4 regions of the Psychromonas sp. MME1 genome follow, and region 1 is predicted to be linked to each of the others. Evidence: predicted binding sites of a transcription regulator. Region 1 holds the regulator's gene; each other region holds the start of a gene.
The links. Region 1 encodes MetJ, which represses methionine synthesis genes. Its sites were predicted from a motif close to TAGACGTCTAGACGTCTA; they were not measured.
Positions count from the first base shown of each region.

Region 2: the regulator MetJ is predicted to act here: its motif matches at 1,757-1,774, upstream of metK (methionine adenosyltransferase).
Region 3: the regulator MetJ is predicted to act here: its motif matches at 2,159-2,176, upstream of metN (methionine ABC transporter ATP-binding protein MetN).
Region 4: the regulator MetJ is predicted to act here: its motif matches at 1,488-1,505, upstream of metA (homoserine O-succinyltransferase).

Region 1 is NZ_CP160906.1:2,783,661-2,786,843, reverse strand. It holds gene AB2N10_RS12815 (methyltransferase) at 163-1,230, shown strand; gene metJ (met regulon transcriptional regulator MetJ) at 1,355-1,627, shown strand; gene AB2N10_RS12805 (GGDEF domain-containing protein) at 1,649-3,183, opposite strand, start outside.
Region 2 is NZ_CP160906.1:2,412,300-2,415,482, forward strand. It holds gene AB2N10_RS11055 (DUF3802 family protein) at 1-149, opposite strand, end outside; gene AB2N10_RS11060 (peptidoglycan DD-metalloendopeptidase family protein) at 216-1,574, opposite strand; gene metK (methionine adenosyltransferase) at 1,817-2,965, shown strand; gene AB2N10_RS11070 (SprT family zinc-dependent metalloprotease) at 2,986-3,183, shown strand, end outside.
Region 3 is NZ_CP160906.1:1,625,795-1,628,977, forward strand. It holds gene AB2N10_RS07450 (MetQ/NlpA family lipoprotein) at 1-298, opposite strand, end outside; gene AB2N10_RS07455 (methionine ABC transporter permease) at 357-1,043, opposite strand; gene metN (methionine ABC transporter ATP-binding protein MetN) at 1,033-2,067, opposite strand; gene AB2N10_RS07465 (efflux RND transporter periplasmic adaptor subunit) at 2,576-3,183, shown strand, end outside.
Region 4 is NZ_CP160906.1:3,268,182-3,271,364, reverse strand. It holds gene metA (homoserine O-succinyltransferase) at 534-1,457, opposite strand; gene AB2N10_RS15005 (GNAT family N-acetyltransferase) at 1,591-2,076, shown strand; gene AB2N10_RS15000 (MATE family efflux transporter) at 2,079-3,183, opposite strand, start outside.

The sequences.
Region 1 (3,183 bases):
CAATCATGCATTGCTACTCGCGATATGATCAAAAAAAGATTAATTGCTGCTGATACTGTTACTTTGCCAATAAAAACATACAATAACCCTACTCGTAGCAGTTGAATTACGATTCATTAACGAAATAACAGACAAATTAATAGATTAAATAATAGGGGCGTCATGATTGATTTTTCTAAGGATCCATTAACGGCATTACAAGCAAAAAATGAAGCACAAAAATTGGCCTTTTCCCCAATTGTTTTTCATGCTGCTCGCACGTTACGAGATCTCGGCATTTTAACGGTATTAGATAACGCTCAGTCACAAGGGTTAAGTGCGACAGAAATAAGTCGGCAAACGAATGTTTCTGAATATGGCGTAAAAGTGTTATTAGAAATGGCATTAAGTGCCCATATCGTTACATGGGAGAAACCCAATTACGTTATTGCTAACCTAGGGTATTTCCTATTACACGACAAAATGACGCGTATTAACTTAGATTTCACGGCGGATGTTTGTTATGCCGCGATGATGCATTTAACCGAATCGATACAAAAGGGCGTTCCTGCGGGTTTAAAGGAGCTGGGTAATTGGGCAAACATTTATGAAGGTTTATCCATTTTGCCTGGGAAAGCGAAAAAAAGCTGGTTTGAATTCGACCATTTCTACTCAGATAGAGCTTTCCCTATTCTTTTGCAAACCATATTTAAAGATAAACCTAAGCGTATCTTTGATATTGGCGGCAACACCGGGAGATGGTCTTTACAATGCGTTAATTATGATAGTGATGTCGAAATGACGATTATTGATTTGCCACAGCAGATTGAAATGGCGATGAAAAACGTAAAAGCACAAGGTTTTGCAGATCGCATAAAAGGTTACCCCATGAATATGCTCGATAAACACCTCGCTTTACCAACGGGCGCTGATATTTGGTGGATGAGTCAATTTCTAGATTGTTTTTCTCCTATGGAGATACTTAGTATTTTACAACGAGTACGTAATGCCATGAGTAAACAGGCTAAATTGTATATTTTAGAGCTGTTCTGTGATGCTCAGAAATATGAAGCGGCAACATTAAGCTTAAATGCAACGTCATTATATTTTACCTGTCTTGCTAATGGGAATAGTCGCTTTTATCGCAGTGAAGATTTCTTGGAGATAGTTGAGGCCGCAGGATTTGTTGTGGTGAAACGTAGTGATGATATCGGTTTGGGGCATACCCTGCTTGAGTTACAGGTAAATTAATGGGGAAAATTTCTCATTCTCTGCTGTTGAACCACATGGCGGACATCTAGCCATCTTGATGTGCGGATTGCCAAAAATCACAACACACGTTAAAATGCCCCATAAAAACTATGGGGTCTTAAACATGTCTACAAAATGGAACGGTGAATACATCAGCCCTTATGCTGAACACGGTAAAAAAAGTGAGCAAGTTAAAAAGGTAACCGTCTCAATTCCCACCAAAGTTTTGAAAATACTGACCGATGAGCGAACGCGTCGTCAAGTAAACAACCTGCGCCATGCAACCAATAGCGAATTGCTTTGTGAAGCATTTTTGCATGCCTATACGGGGCAGCCTTTGCCGAAAGATGAAGACCTAGATAAAAATCAAGATGCAGATAAAGTAACAACTGAATAATAATGTTCCATATTTAAAAAACTAGCTCGCTTTATCTCGTCGTTGATTGTCTGTTGCTATGTCGTTGTAGACAAATAGAGAATTACCTTTCATTTTTTTAGCCATTGATTTCGCGTATGTGGTTAATACGGCAACATCGTGATGCGTTTTACAAATGGGCGGTGGTAAACTTACGCAACCTATGGATAAACTCAAAAGCGGGTGGAATTGTTTATTACCTTCGCGATCTTCACCTAATATTCCGCCCTTTAGTAGATCTTCTGGTTGGTAGCGATCGCGAACCCAGTTAGCGAACTTGTTGAGTATTTTCTGGCATTTTTTTTGCCAAGAATCAGAGGATAGAATTAAAATAAAATCATCTCCACCAATGTGGCCAATAAAGTCATCACGATCAGTAATAACCTCTCTTAAAATATCTGCAACGCCAAGGATTATTTGGTCACCTTTTTCATAACCATAATAGTCATTGTATGGCTTGAAATGGTCTAGATCGATGTAACAGACCGCAACGGGTATTTGCTCTTTAATCCGTAGATCTAATCTTTTACTGATGGGGACATTACCAGGTAACAAAGTGAGTGGATTGGCATAGCGCGCATTATCGATTTGTAGATTAGTGATCTCCTTAAGAAGGTCAATAATGGAGCCAACGCCTTGGTATTCTCCATTACTTACAATAATAAATTCCAGTGCTTTTTTACTTCTAACTTGATCGCTAATTAACATACTGGCTTGTTCAATCGGTAAATTATTCTCTAATATCAGAACATGCCGATCAACGAGCGATGTTATTTTGTTTTTGCCTGATAATTCTCGCCCGTATTTTGAAAAAAATAAATTTGTTAGGCTGTTACGGCGAATTAAGCCAATCGGTATATTATTATCAAGCACTGGAATGCTATCTAAGTCTGGTGCTTGCTTAAACAAATCCGCACACGTTTCTACACTTGTTGAAACGTTAATTGCATCGATATATTGCAATAAATCACCGACTTTTTTTGATGAAATAAGCCTGTTTTTACTTCTTTTGGTGACTCGCCTATCACTGAAAAAATGGTTCTCTACCTTTTGGATGGGGAGCGGCTCTGGGTGACTAAAATAATAACCTTGGCAAAATGGTAAGCCAATTTTTTCTATAAATTGAAATTCATCGACTGTTTCAATACCCTCGGCAATCACCTTACAATCTAGCTCTTGAGCAATATTTTTTATCGAGCGTACAAATTGCTGTTTTACTTTATCGTTATCAATATCACACATAAAGTGGCAATCAATTTTAACAAAATCGGGGCGCAACTCATACCACATACGAAGTCCAGAGTAACCCGAGCCTAAATCATCCATGGCAATTTCAAAGCCCATCTCCTTATAATGCTTTAATGCATCTCGAACTAGTTCATAATTCTCTAAGGGACTGTGTTCAGTTAATTCAATGACGACACGGGAAGGCGGGAAGCCTATTTTTTCCAGTAATTTTAATGTTTGGCCTGATTTGAAGTTAGGTTGGAAGAGCGTTTCTGGGCTCGCATTAAGAAATAGCTTCCCGGGGAGGTCAA
Region 2 (3,183 bases), 370 kb from region 1:
CAAAAGCATAACAACATATCAACGACTTGATCTGAGACGATATCTGCGATGATATCACCTTCCTCTGAATTAATTTGACCTTCAAAAATATCTAGGTTGTCAGCAAAATAACCAACACATGCCTTGTAAGCATCACTTTCTAATAACATAATGATCTACCCTGAAATTAATGATTGCTATATAAAATAATAGTACGACTTAAGCAACTCGTGCAATTAAATGGATGCTAAACCCAACTCTTTTAAAAATAGGTCTCTTCGTTGCTCAAATACCTTCATCTGTTTTTTAGGTACCTCTTGAGATAACGGTAAATCGACACGCATAGCATCAACGGGTCTGTTGTAGACATGGAATTCGTAATGCAAATGAGGTCCGGTTGAACGGCCTGTATTACCACTTTTAGCAACTAACTCTCCCATTTTAACATGCTGCCCTTTATGCACATATATTTTACTTAAATGTAAAAAGCGCGTGGTGTATTTACGTCCAAGTTTTATCACCACATAGTTACCAGCAGCAGCATGATACCCCACTCGCTCGACAACGCCATCGCCAATTGAGTAGACTTTTGTACCAGTTGGCACGGCAAAATCGGTACCATTATGGGGTCTGACTTTTTTCGTTACAGGGTGTAAACGTTTTGGATTAAAGTTGGAGCTAATACGATATTTTTGCTTAAGTGGTACACGTTTATAAGCTTTATTCAAACCGCGTCCCTGTTGATCGTAATAACGCCCATCTTCATTAAGGAATGCCGTATAGGTTTGTCGACGGGTGTTGATGATAACCGCTAGCACTTCACTATCTAAGCTATACTGACCATCGATATACTGCTTAGATACCAACACATTAAAGGTATCTCCTGCTTGCAGCTGACGGCGAAAATCAATCCGGTCCTGTAGTGCATCTGATATCTGTTGAATCTGCCCTGAGGTCAGCCCTGCATCTATTGCATTATTATAAAAACTACCTGTTATTGACCCTTCATATGAACTATTTTGCCACTCACCTTGTTTCGTTTCTAACAGGGCAACATACTCATTATCCTTAAGTGTAAAGGTCAATGTATTAGCCAGATCAATAATGACCTTCAAAGCCATTAATTTATTATCAGGCGAAATTAGTAAGTAAATTTGCTGACCAGGTAATAAGTTATCTAAACGTAAATACTGTCTATCGACCTCAAGGAGTTCTTGTAGTAATGCCGCTGACAACCCCTCTTTTTCAAATATCGCACTAAGTGTATCGCCCTTTTCTATTTCAATTTGTACTTCTCTATAACCGAGCGGATTTGGCAGTGTATCAACATATTCCGCAGCCACTCCTTCAGCGGGCTCTAAACTTGCCTTGGTTTGTAATTTTGTTGAGCTAGGCTCGGCAACATTTTGACTAATAGATGGCAATTTCAATTGTCTTTTAATACTTTTGTCTTTAACCCTTTGCATCGGCATAAAAGAAATGACCAATAAAAAAACAAACAATATAATTAAAGCAAAAAAATGTTTTTTTGGTAAGTTATTGATAAATGAAACAAATGAAAGTAAAAATGCTTTTAGGCGGATAAAAAAAGTCATATATAGAACTCAAGAGCTAAAATGAATACAGCCGAAATAGAAAAATGAGGCGCTAGTATATACCCATGATACTTCAAGATGCAAAGTCAACAAGAAAAAGTGTCGGCGTAAAATAACCAAGCGCTTCATCCTATTCGTGAAGTTAAATAAAAGGGTGTTTTTCATCACAGAAAAATGTATTATAGACGTCTAGATGTAAAAACATCTAAAATAATTACACTCATCTCATTTTAGGAGTCCATATGTCACGTGACTTATTCACTTCAGAATCCGTTTCTGAAGGTCATCCAGATAAAATCGCCGATCAAATTTCCGATGCGGTACTTGATGCCATTTTAAAACAAGATAAAAAAGCACGTGTTGCCTGTGAAACCTATGTCAAAACAGGTATGGTGATGGTGGGTGGTGAAATCACTACCGATGCATGGGTTGATATTGAAGAGATCACTCGTAACACGGTACGTGATATTGGTTACACCAGCTCTGAAATGGGATTTGATGCCGATTCTTGTGCAGTCCTTAACGTAGTGGGTAAACAGTCGCCTGATATTAATCAAGGTGTTGATCGTAGTGATCCACATGAGCAAGGAGCCGGCGATCAGGGACTTATGTTTGGTTATGCAACCAATGAAACAGAAGTCTATATGCCAGCCCCTATCACTTATGCTCACCGTTTAGTGAAACGCCAAGCAGAAGTTCGCAAAAATCAAACATTGCCATGGCTGCGTCCTGACGCAAAAAGCCAAGTAACCTTTGCCTATGATAATGGCAAAATTGTTGGTATCGATGCCGTCGTATTATCCACACAGCACTCTGAAGGTATTAAGCAATCTGATTTGATTGAAGCGGTAATGGAAGAGATCATCAAACCTGTATTACCAGCAGATCTATTAACAGAGCAGACTAAATACTTCATAAACCCAACGGGTCGTTTTGTTATTGGTGGCCCTGTTGGCGACTGTGGTTTAACTGGACGTAAAATTATCGTTGATACTTACGGTGGTACTGCGCGACATGGCGGCGGTGCATTCTCTGGTAAAGATCCTTCTAAGGTTGACCGTAGTGCTGCTTATGCTGCACGTTATGTTGCCAAGAATATCGTTGCGGCTGGTCTTGCGGATCGTTGTGAAATACAAGTTTCCTATGCTATTGGTGTTGCAGAGCCGACCTCAATTAGTGTTGAGACTTTCGGCACAGAAAAAGTGAAGAAAGAGCTGATCATTCAACTTATCCGTGAACATTTTGATTTACGCCCATACGGGTTAATCGAAATGTTAGATCTTATCCAGCCAATTTACCAAGCGACGGCAGCCTATGGTCACTTTGGTCGAAATGAGTTTCCTTGGGAAGCACTGAATAAAGTTGAAGATCTGAAAGCTGCCGCATTTTAAGAGAGATAACCAACTCTTTTATGGTCAGTAACGAAGATAAAAAAGCACTGCAAGTTAAAGGTGAAACATGTTTCATTTTAGCTGAGTGCTTTTTTAATCGCTCTTTTCAGCGCCCAAGTTACCTCTTTAATCAACGAGGAAAGAGCGCAGCAACGGCACATCTACAGCGTAATTTAATTAAATTCAACGCGATCCTTTATCAACAAAATAAAGAAACC
Region 3 (3,183 bases), 1.2 Mb from region 1:
GCTGATCAAGATAAGGTTTATGTTGAAATGCATTAACATCAATTGAACCTTCATCTAATGCTGCATTGGGCGTAATATAATCAGAAAAAATAATTAGTTTAACGTCTAAACCATATTTCTCCTTGGCCACTTTTGCTGCCACTTCTGCAACTTGTGCCTCTGAGCCAGCAATAACCCCCACCGTAATTTTAGAATGATCGACCACGGGCTCTGCCGACTCTTTCTCGCCACATCCCGTAAGTGCTAATGTCGATGCTAAACCTAGCACGGTAAAAATGCTTTTAAGATTAAAATTCATAGTGTTGCTCCTTTTAGGGTATACCCTATTTTTGTAGTTTTAGTTGTAATAAAAGCGCTTAGCGATGATCAACATGCTTAACTAAATAATCACCGACAGATTGAATGAGTTGTACCAAAATCACCAAAATAACAACGGTTATCAGCATCACTGAGCCATCAAAGCGTTGGTAACCGTAACGAATACCAACGTCACCAAGGCCACCGCCACCAACCGTTCCCGCCATCGCCGAATAACCTACTAACGTAACGAGGGTGATCGTCGCTGCATTAATGATACCGGGAAGCGCCTCTGGTAATAGTACTTTAGTGATAATCTGCGCAGGTTTAGCGCCCATCGCCTGAGCTGCTTCAATCAACCCCGACGGCACCTCAAGTAACGCCCCTTCAACAAGACGCGCAATGAATGGAATCGCAGCAATAGTGAGAGGGACAATCGCCGCTGCCGTGCCAATTGAGCTACCAACCAGAAAACGAGTAAACGGAATAATAGCGACCAACAAAATAATAAAGGGGATAGAACGCCCCATATTAACCACGGTTGACAATATTTTATTAAGCGCATGATTTTCTAATAGGCCTGATTTTTTACTTAAATGTAATAAAATACCGAGCGGAATACCAAATAAAAAACCCACGAATCCAGAAGTAAACACCATGGCTAATGTTTGCCCTAGCGCGTCCACTAATAGTGCGATAAGGCGATCATTGTTAGCCCACCAGCTAAAAATTGAATCAAGCGACATATCCTAATACCTCTATTTCTATGTTGTGCTCTTTAAGAAAAGCGATTGCTTTATCTGCATCTTCTTCTGTGCCGAAAAATTCCGCTAACATAAGACCAAATTTAACCCCACCAACGTAATCCATATTTGAACTAAGAATACTAATATCAATATTAAATAGTCGCGCAACTTGGCTGATCAATGGCGCATCAACGGAAGCGCCTGTAAATTCTAAACGGACTAATGGGTAACTATTTTCAGTACGAGCTGCTAATAGGCGTTCGCTGTAATCGATAGGTATCGAAAGATCTAATGTCGAACGAATAAAATCACGTGCTAAAGCACTTTTTGGGTGGGCGAAAATATCGCCAACCGCGCCCTGTTCAACTAATTTGCCACCGCCAATAATGGCAACTTCACTACAAATTCCTTTGACCACGGCCATCTCATGCGTGATGAGTAAAATAGTCAGGTTTAATTCTTTATTGATCTTTTTAAGAAGCTCTAATATGGACTGTGTCGTCGCGGGATCAAGCGCACTGGTTGCCTCATCGCAAAGTAATACTTTAGGATCAGAGGCTAAAGCGCGGGCAATCGCAACACGTTGTTTTTGCCCTCCACTTAAATTAGCAGGATAGGTATCACGCTTATCACTCAGCCCCACCAGCGCCAACAGGCTCTCGACCTTAGCCTTTATCGTTTTTTTATTTACCCCCGCCAATTTTAAAGGGAGGCTAATATTATCAAAAACAGTACATGATGAAAGCAGGTTAAAATGTTGAAATATCATGCCTATTTTACGACGCGTTAATGTCAATTGCTGATTAGAAAGTGCAGTTAAATCAATCCCATCGACGATAACCTGACCACTACTTGGCCGCTCTAATAAATTCACACAACGAATTAAAGTACTTTTACCTGCACCAGAGGAGCCAATAACGCCATATATACAACCTTCAGCGATATTAAGATTAATATCGCTAAGCGCATGGATAGCTTTATCTCCCTGATAAAAAACTTTATTTACACTTTTTATTTCTATCATCAAATGTCCTGAATTTAATTAAGAGTCGATTACTGTTATGTTTGTCATCATCGCAAAGCGGGACATGAGTACATAAATAAAAACCGATAGTAAGACGTCTAGACGTCCAAGTCAATCAATGCTTAGCAACTAAGTAAAATTTTATAATTTCATGGACGCAACGCCCTTTTACTTGATGATCTTTTTATGGGCAGTAACATCGAGCATTACAATCAGTGATGTTTGCTTCACATTTATTAAACAGTCGCGGGTTAATAGTAGTCATGCCTTTAACGATATGACCAATTTAAGTGAGGGAAATAAATGGATGATTGCCACTGACAAGGCATACCGAGGTAAGATGGGAATCTCTGTTCGGACACTATTTTACTTCTATAAATCCCCCCTTTGAGATAACATAAAGGCAGAGAAATACCTTTTATATTTCACTCAATTTTCTACTTAGCATCCCCCCATTACATTAACCGGGCTATCGCTAAGCATCATTTATAAACAGCAAGAGCAAAGCATGAAAAAATACCTTTTATTAACAGTGATAATCGCATTGTTTTTAATAGGATGGACCCTTATCAATAACCAAGATGGTGAAAATAAAAACAAGCAAACCAACACCGCTTCGCCAACACATTCCGTGGAAGTCGTACGCGTTGATAAACAGGTATTACATGAAAAAGTCCCCCTATTAGGGACGGTATTTGCGATTAATTCCATCGAGGTTAAACCTGAATCCGAAGGGAAAATAAAATCGATTCATGTTAAATCTGGTCAAATGATAGAAAAAGGCAGTGTGATGGTGGAACTCGATGATCGCCACCAACTTGCTGTTGTCAATCGTGAGCAGGCGCGCTTAGTTGACTACCAACGCCAATATAACAACTATCGGGCCCTTTTTAAAACCGGGGCGGTAACACAAGCAACACTAGAAAGTGCTGAAACACAATGGCTTATTCAACAAGCCGAATTGTCATTAGCAAAAGCAGCTTTACAAGATAAAACCATCGTAGCACCCTTTTCTGGGAAACTAGGCTTAGTTGATTTAAGTCGCGGTCAATTGGTTACACCGAATACGGTATTAACCACCCTTGATGATGCGTCACAATTACGTCTTAACGTACC
Region 4 (3,183 bases), 480 kb from region 1:
AGACTTTCAATCAAAAAGAGCTTTAACAACCTAAACAGATAATAAAAAATAAACTTAACATGCCATCGACTATCACGTTGTAAAAGACGGTTAACCTAGGCGCCATTCTGGCAATGAGCTGTTGTTAATCACAAGCTCCTGATTTGATTACCATCTTTAATAAACTGATACGAAGTAATAATATTTAATTCCTCCCTATTTATGAAAAAATCTACAACTAGCGTTCTACTCTTACTTTCCACCTTATCACTGTTATAAAAGCGTCAAAATAAAAGATTTTATCCTATTGCCCTCAGGCCTACGAGCTACCTAACGCAACTCCTGATTGGATAACAATCTCACCAAAAAACGATATGAAGTAATAATAATCCCTCCAAAACTGTTTTAAGATAATCAACAAACTCTCACGCTTGTTGCGCTAAAGGTACTCTTTTTTCCTCTACTCTAACATTGTAAGTGTAGTCTTGATTTTCTCTATTGCTACTATTTCAAGTAACTTTAATTAAAATTTCCAAAGCAAGATCACAATTAATTTAATCGCTATTGTGTTTACCAAAATCGTAAGGGGTCACTTGATAAACACAGTAATTTAACCAGTTGCTATAAAGTAAATTACCATGACTTCTCCAAGTCGCCCGTGGTAATTCATTTTCGTCATCATTAGGGTAATAATTAACGGGTAAATTAGGGTTCAATCCCTCATCCAGATCTCGTAAATATTCATTATTTAAGGTATTGGCATCATATTCTGGATGGCCTGTAATAAACACTTGCTGACATTTTGGACTCGCCGCTAAATAGACACCAGCACCGGGGGCATCAGCAAATATCGTTAAATCAGTATGATCTGAAATATACTCCGAATCAAATTCAGCAACACGTGATAATGGCGCCCAAAACTGGTCGTCAAATCCTCGTACTAAAGGATGGTGATGGTTATAAGTCGTATGTTGATAAATACCAGAAAGCTTTGTTTTACGCGTTACTTTTTCTAAATTATATAAATAGTTAAGTGCAGCTTGTGCCGCCCAACATAAAAACATGGTTGAGGTTACATTATGGCGAGACCATTCAACTATCTCTTTAAATTTATCCCAGTAGTAAACCTCTTCAAAGGGAACGCTACCCAAGGGCGCACCTGTGATAATAAAACCATCCCATTTCTGATTTTTGACTCGCTCAAAATCACTATAAAATTTATTTAAATGCTCTGTCGGTGTATTTCTTGATGCGCGCGCATCGACACGAATAAGCTCGATATTAACCTGTAATGGTGTGTTCGAGAGCAAACGCATCAACTGTGTTTCGGTTTCAATTTTCTTTGGCATCAAATTTAAAATCAGCACACGCAATGGACGAATATTCTGGTGACTTGCACGTGATTCAGACATAGTAAAAATATTTTCAGACTTTAAAATGCCCGCCGCAGGCAGATCATCAGGAATACGAATAGGCATATAACCTCCACAGAATAGATGTAATAGTTTTAGACATCTAGAAGTCTAACTCAATATGACCAATACAACAAAGCTTTAAATTTAATGATATTATGAAAAACTATTTAACCTATTTATTAGTAAAGGATTGTCAATGTTTACCACTATGCAAGCTGATTTGAGCAATGCTGACCATGCACAAGCTTATTTAACACTGATGTCTCACTATGCCTCTGATCCTATGGGTGGCGGTGAAGATTTATCTGATTTTGCCAAACAGAATCTGGTTGCTGCACTATTAAAACGGTCTGATATTTTTATTGTTTTAGTCTTTAAGGATAAAACGCCCGCGGCACTATTAACAGCTATCGAAGGATTTTCAACATTTGCCTGCAAACCGCTATTTAATATCCATGATGTCGTAGTGCATAATGATTTTCGCGGTCAAGGGTTAACCTCACTGCTTTTTTCTGAAATAGAGCGCATTGCCCATTCTCGAGATTGCTGCAAAATTACTTTAGAAGTACTAGAAGGAAACGAGATAGCAAAGAAAGCCTATGAAAAACAAGGCTTTTCAGGTTATCAATTAGATCCCGCTTATGGAAGTGCTATTTTTTGGACTAAATCTCTCAACAAATAAATTTAGGTGGGAAGCAAAAGCCTTCCCTGCCTATCAATACGTCTATATATCCACAACAAGCTTACCCCTCGCGATAACATAAAAGCATTCATCGCGATCCAAAGCGCGTGATTACCTTGCCCTGAAAAAAGCAACCAAAAGGGGAAATATACTACGACCAAGGAAAATATCATGCTATTGCGCATCTCTTTAGCGCGTGTCATACCGATGAAGACACCATCAAAAACAAATCCTAACATCGCCGTTATTGGAACAATAATCAACCATGGCAAGTAGTGATTTGCTTCATCTTGCACATGTTTAATGGATGTTATTTGCGCAATAATCCAATCACCATAGCTATAAAAAGCAACAAATTGAATGAGACAAAATAGAAAGGCCCAAAATAAGGTCGCATTGATACTCTGTTTTAATGACGATAAATTACGCTGACCAATACTTTTGCCTATCAATGCCTCTACGGCATAGGCCAAGCCATCCATAGAAAATGAGATGATTAGTAAAAATTGCATTAAAACAGCATTCGCAGAGACAATATCATCACCTAACTTCACCCCTTGCATCGTCATAAAGGCAAAGGTTATCTGCAAACATAGTGTGCGAATAAATATATCCATGTTTAATGTGATAAAGCGTTTTAAGGAGGTGAATTGCATTAATAGATGGTAGGATTTTGTAAGATCTCCCTTTTGGTAGTGCGGTCTAAGTCGCTTAAAAACAAAATAACAACCACACATTAAGGCGATATAATCAGCACTTAATGATGCCCAGGCAACCCCTGCGACTTGCCATTTAAAAACGACAACGAATAAGACACTTAGCAGCATATTAACCAGGTTGGTAACAATCAATAAAAACATGGGGACTTTCGCATTCTGCATGCCTAATAACCACCCCAATAGCACCATATTAACTAATGCCGCAGGCGCACTCCAAACTCGGATATCAAAATATTGGCGCGCATAGCGCAGCACTTGCTCACTGCCATCAACAAAATAAAAAGCAAGTTCAGCAATGGGAAACTGTAATAATAGAATTACCATCGCTAATAGTAATGCGATGGCTATTGATTGCATTAATAAACGTAAAATAAGTGAAAAATCATTT